Regions from separate parts of the Dechloromonas aromatica RCB genome, predicted to be linked through region 1. Evidence: predicted binding sites of a transcription regulator. Region 1 holds the regulator's gene; the other holds the start of a gene.
What was found. The regulator FNR, encoded in region 1, switches genes on or off when oxygen is low (the NO sensors DNR and NnrR bind a similar motif). The targets are predictions, from matches to a motif close to TTGANCTAGNTCAA.
Positions count from the first base shown of each region.

Region 2: a site for FNR is predicted at 1,861-1,874, ahead of DARO_RS16990 (nitrite reductase). Genes of this name have one in related genera too.

Region 1 covers NC_007298.1:1,147,370-1,150,509, forward strand. The annotation lists gene DARO_RS05435 (porin) at 1-519, shown strand, start outside; gene DARO_RS05440 (DUF302 domain-containing protein) at 625-1,062, shown strand; gene fnr (fumarate/nitrate reduction transcriptional regulator Fnr) at 1,067-1,810, opposite strand; gene hemN (oxygen-independent coproporphyrinogen III oxidase) at 1,896-3,140, shown strand, end outside.
Region 2 covers NC_007298.1:3,572,194-3,575,333, forward strand. The annotation lists gene DARO_RS16990 (nitrite reductase) at 64-1,794, opposite strand; gene aroG (3-deoxy-7-phosphoheptulonate synthase AroG) at 2,069-3,140, opposite strand, start outside.

The DNA.
Region 1 (3,140 bases):
GTCTGGGGCGGCCTGGTGACCCAGTCGACCAGCTGTTCGGTTGATCCTTGCGCGACCAAGTCCTTCACCGCTACGGGCTATGAAATCGGCGCCAAGGCCGGGTTCGGCGACTTCGAAGCGGTTGCCTACGGCTTCAAGGGTAACGGTCTGGGTCTGTCGACCATTGGCGCCCAATTCCTGGGCGGCAGCAATGGCGCTGGCAACAAGACCGATTCGCAGGGTTATTTCCTGCAGGGTACCTACAAGTTCGGTGCGACCAAGGTCGGTATCAATTTCGGCGAGAACAAGGACAAGGATGGTTACACGCTGGACAACACCCGGACGATCAACGGTGTCCTGCGTGCCACACCGGATAACCAGATCAAGAACCGTGCAGTCACGCTGGGCGTCTATCACTCGCTGAACAAGTACATCACGCTGGTCGGTGAGTACAACCAGGAGAAGATCACCAACGTTGCCGATACCAATTACGACAACAAGAACCGTACCCTTTCGTTTGGCGGCCTGATCTTCTTCTGATCGCCACAGCTCCCGTATTTCTTGCGTCAGATGTTTTCCTCGCATCTGTTCAGGACACCCTCCGGGGTGTCCTGTTTTTTTTCATTGCTGCTGCTTATATTTTTATTGGCCCGGATCGACTGTAGTCATGCTGCCGACGGGGTTGTTTCCAGGGTGGTCGAGGCTGGCGATTTTCGCTCAACCCACGAGGCGCTTGTCGAGGCGGTGGAGGCAGAGGGGCTGATTGTCGGGGCGGTTATTCCGTTTGGCCGGATGCTTGATCGAACAGCCGGCGCACTAGAGGCGGAGATGAATCCGTTGGTCGAGGCCGAGATTGTCCAGTTCTGCAGTGCCGGATTAGCCTGGCAGATGGTGGTTGAAGATCCTGGTCAGATTGCTTTTTGTCCCTTGTCGGTCGCCATCTATGTGACGGCAGCCGAGCCTGGTCGAGTGACCATGGTCTACCGCTCGACAGGGGGCGCGACACCGGCCCGCATCAAAGCCGAGGCGCTGCTGTTCAGGCTGGTCGAACGGGCCGCAGAACTGGCAAGACTGCGTTGGTAAAGCGTCAGCTGCGGTGGCTCATCAGGGCCTTCAGCCCATTGACGTTCAAAATCCGGATGTGTTTCTGCTGAACGGCGATGTGGCCTTCTTCCTGAAATTTCGAGAAGGCACGGGAGACGGTTTCCAGCTTCAGTCCGAGATAGCTACCGATTTCCTCGCGGGTCATGCGCAGGTAGAACTCGGCATGCGAGAAGCCGCGCGCCGTGAAGCGTTGCGACAGATTGAGCAGGAAAGCGGCCAGTCGCTCCTCGGCGCGCATGGTGCCGAGCAGCATCATCACACCATGATCGCGAACGATTTCCCGACTCATGACCTTGTGGAAGTGGTGTTGCAGCGTGTGGATTTCGCGCGACAGGCCTTCCAGTCGCGAGAACGGAATCGAACAAATTTCGCTGTCTTCGAGCGCGATGGCATTGCAGGTGTGGTATTCGGTGCTGATACCATCCAGCCCGAGCAGCTCGCCAGCCATCTGGAAACCAGTGACCTGGTCACGGCCATCTTCAAGCAGCACATCGGTCTTGAAAAAACCGCTGCGGATAGCGTAAATCGCGTCAAAGCCTTCACCGGCGCGGTAAAGATGGTCGCCGCGTTTTATGCGGCGACGAGTCGAAACCAGGTCGTCGAGGCGCTCCAGTTCTTCAATGCTGAGCCCAAATGGCAGGCATAGTTCGCGCAGGTTGCAATTGGAGCAGGCTGTCTTGATGACAGATAGCGAGATTTCCTGATTTAATGGGTGTGTTTGTGCCATTGGCAACCTGCGTTAGCTTGATCCAAGTCAACCGCAAAAGCATGCCATCCGAACATAATTCGAACAAATTTTAATGGCTTGCCTAATGAACTTCGCAACAGAAAACCTCGTCTTCGATCCGCAGATCATTCGCCGCTTCGACGTCAACGGCCCGCGCTACACGTCCTATCCAACGGCTGATCGCTTTGTTGAGGCTTTCGACTCGGAGGCTGCCAAGCTGTGGCTCGGAAAGCGCAATATTGGCGGGATCAGCCGACCGCTCTCATTATACTTCCACATCCCTTTCTGTAACACTATTTGCTATTACTGCGCCTGTAACAAGATCATCACCAAGGATCATGGGCGCAGCGCCAAATACCTGAAATATCTGGCCAAGGAACTCGAGATTCAGGCGGCGGCACTGGAAGGCCGCGACGGTGAGCACGAGGTCATCCAGTTGCATTGGGGTGGCGGTACGCCGACCTTCCTGTCGCACAGCGAAATGCGCCAGTTGATGGGCGAAACCCGCAAGCACTTCAAGTTGCTCGATGGCGGCGAATATTCGATTGAAGTCGACCCCCGCAAGGTGGATACGGCCACGGTCGCTCTGCTGGGTGAGCTGGGTTTCAACCGCATGAGCGTCGGCGTTCAGGATTTCGACGAAAAGGTACAAGTTGCCGTCAATCGCGTTCAGAGCGAGGAAGAAACCTACAGCGTCATCCGTGATGCGCGGGCCAACGGCTTCAAGTCAGTTTCTGTCGACCTGATCTACGGTCTGCCGCATCAGACGGTGATGGGGTTCAACCGGACGCTGGAGCGCGTTCTGGCGATGGATCCTGACCGTCTGTCGATCTACAACTATGCGCACATGCCCAGCATGTTCAAGCCGCAGCGCCGGATCAACGAAGGTGATCTGCCCTCAGCCGATACCAAGCTGCAGATTCTGGCGCTGGCGATCAAGAAACTGACCGATGCGGGTTATGTCTTCATCGGCATGGACCACTTTGCCAAGCCGGATGACGAACTGGCAGTTGCCCAGCGTCAGGGCCGCCTGCACCGTAATTTCCAGGGCTATTCGACTTACGCCGATTGCGACATGCTGTCTTTCGGCATCTCTTCGATCAGCAAGGTCGGGCCGACCTATTACCAGAACGTCAAGACGGCGGACGAGTACTACGATCGTCTGGATACCGATACGCTGCCGGTTTTCCGCGGTATCGAGCTGACGGCTGACGATATCCTGCGTCGTTCGATCATCCAGGCGTTGATGTGCCATTTCGAGTTGTCCATCGAGAGCATCGAAAGCGCCCATCTGATCGACTTCCACAAGTATTTCGCAGCCGAACTGGAA
Region 2 (3,140 bases), 2.1 Mb from region 1:
ACTAAGCAAAAAGGCAAGGGGACATAACTCCTCTCTTGGAGGAGTCATGCCCCCTCTTTAGTCTTAGTAGACGTCGTGCTGCGTATTGAAAACGTTGAACTTGCCGGTTGGCGTGACCAGCTTCGGATCACGGATGACGGCCTTCAGCTTGCGCGTTTTGTCATCGACCACCACGATGGCAGATTCCTGATCCTTGCCGTTCCAGACGGAGAACCAGACTTCGTCACCGGCCTTGTTGTACTCCGGCTGGACAACGCGCTTCGGACCATCCTTGATGCCCGACCATTCGCCGATCGGGATCAACTCACTACCCTTTTCCAGGTTGTTGATATCCCAAACGGCCACTGACTGGCTGATACCGGCTTCCGGATTGAGCGTGGTATCGACCCACAGGTTCTTCGACTTCGGATGCGTTTTCAGGAACAACGAACCACCGCCCAGCCCCTTCAGCGTGCGGACAACCTTCCAGGCATTGTCCGGATGCTTTTTCGGATCGGTGCCGATCAGCGTGATGCTCTCGTCGCCGAGGTGGCCCGTTGCCCATACCGGCCCGAACTTGGGATCGATGAAGTTGGCGCCACGGCCCGGGTGCGGCGTCTTGCCGACCGGAACCAGTTTCTCCAGCTTGCCTTCCTTGGTATCGATGACCGCGATCTTGTTGGAGGCGTTGGCAGCATCCATGAAGTAGCGATGCGTGGACTCGAAACCACCATCATGCAGGAAGGGAGCGGCTTCGATCATCTTGATCTTCAGGTTGTTCAGGTCGCGGTAGTCGACCGAATAGACCATGCCGGTTTCCTTCACGTTAACGAAGAATTCCGGATTGAAGTGCGAGGAAACAATGGCAGCGACACGCGGCTCGGGATGGTAGTCCTGCGTGCCGACGGTCATGCCGCGGGTGGCAACGATCTTGCGCGGCTTGAGCGTGTCGCCATCCATGATCACGAACTGCGGCGGCCAGTAGGTACCGGCAATCGCATACTTGTCTTCAAAGCCCTTGGCCTTGGAGCTTTCAACCGAGCGTGCTTCCATGCCGACCTTGATTTCAGCCACGGTATCCGGCTTTTCCATCCACAGGTCGATCAGGTTGATCTTGGCATCGCGGCCGATCACGAACATGTAGCGACCGGAAGCCGACATACGCGAGATATGAACGGCATAGCCGGTGTTCAGGATACTGATGATCTTCTTGCTGTCACCGTCGATCAGCGCGATTTCGCCGGCATCGCGCAGGGTGACCGAGAACATGTTCTCCAGGTTGATGTTGTTCATTTTCCGCTTTGGCCGCTGATCGACCGGGACGATGACCTTCCACGAGGCTTCCATATCCTTCAGGCCGAATTCTGGCGGGGCCGGTGGCGTCTGCTGGATATAGCGGGCCATCAGGTCGACTTCATCGTCGGTCAGGATGCCGGAGGTGCCCCAGTTCGGCATGCCGCCGGCCGAACCGTACTTGATAAAGACCTTCAGGTATTCCAGCCCCTTTCCCAGGGTGATGTCGGGAGTCAGCGGCTTGCCGGTCGCCCCCTTGCGCAGCACGCCGTGACAGCCGGCACAGCGTTCGAAGAAGATACGCTTGGCCTTGTCGAACTCGGTTTCCGACATCTTGGGCGCCAGCGGGTTGATATCCTGGTGCATCTTCACGTCAGCCAGCGGCGAACCGCCAGCCGCCTGGTAGTCGCGCATCGCGCCATCGCCGTGTTCGGACGGCGTCCCGGCAAAGGCGAACTGGACCAGCATCGCCAGGAGCGGCAATGCCGCAAGGCCGCTACGTTTGAATTTTCTTGAAATCATGACTCCCTTGACCCTCTCAAAATTTGAATAAGGACCGGCACTCTCGCAAGCCTGAGCTTTGCTTCTTTGACCAAAATCAAAGGGATCAGGAAGCACCAATTCAGGCGCCCCCCGGACGATTTTGGTCTTGATAACAATCAAGCTGCGACAAAGCGGGCAATCCAACACCGCCCCAACGGGCAGGAGAAATGACCGGGATTTTCTTTCCTGAAAAAGCAAAAGGCCCGACCGGCGAACCGGTCGGGCCTTTTGCGCTTTTGCGAACGCTCGCCGCTTACTCTGACGCTTCGGCGACTCGTCTTGCCCTGACGGCAGCTGCCAGTTTCTCGAGCACTTTCAGGCTGTCATCCCAGTTGATACAGGCATCAGTCACGCTCTGGCCGTAGGTCAGCGGCTTGTCCGGCGAGATGTCCTGGCGGCCTTCGACGAGGTGCGATTCGACCATGACGCCAACAATGCGGTCTTCGCCACCGGCGATCTGCTCGGCCACGCTGTCGCAGACTTCCATTTGCAGCTTGTATTGCTTGCGGCTGTTGCCGTGCGAGAAATCGACCATCAGCCGGGCGGCGAGGCCGGATTTAGCGATTTCGGTGCATGCGGCATCGACGCTGGCCGCGTCGTAGTTCGGTTCCTTGCCGCCGCGCAGGATGACGTGGCAGTCCTCGTTGCCCATCGTCGACACGATGGCGGTGTGGCCGGACTTGGTCACCGACAGGAAATGGTGTGGCGAGTTGGCCGAGCGGATCGCATCCACGGCAATGCGCATGTTGCCGTCGGTGCCGTTCTTGAAACCGACCGGGCAGGAAAGGCCGGAAGCCAGCTCGCGGTGCACCTGCGACTCGGTGGTGCGCGCACCGATGGCGCCCCAGGCGATCAGGTCGGCGGTGTATTGCGGCGTGATGGTGTCGAGGAACTCGGTGGCGCAAGGCAGGTCCAGCTCATTGACCTCAAGCAGGATGCGGCGGGCCAGACGCAGGCCTTCGTTGATGCGGAAGGTGTTGTCCATGCGCGGATCGTTGATCAGGCCTTTCCAGCCAACTGTGGTCCGCGGCTTTTCAAAATAGACGCGCATGACGACGATCAGGTCCTCGGCGTATTTCTCGGCTTCCTTGGCCAGTTTCTTGGCGTAATCCATGGCCAGTTCGTAGTCATGGATCGAGCAGGGGCCGATGACGACCAGCAGGCGGTCGTCGGCGCCATGCAGCACGCGGTGAATTGCCTGGCGGGCGACATAGGTCGTTTGCGCCGCCCGAGTGGACACCGGATACTCGCGGAAAACGTGGGCTGGCGGCACCAGCTCCTTGATTTCCTTGATGCGAAGGTCGTCGGTATTCGGTTTACTTTGC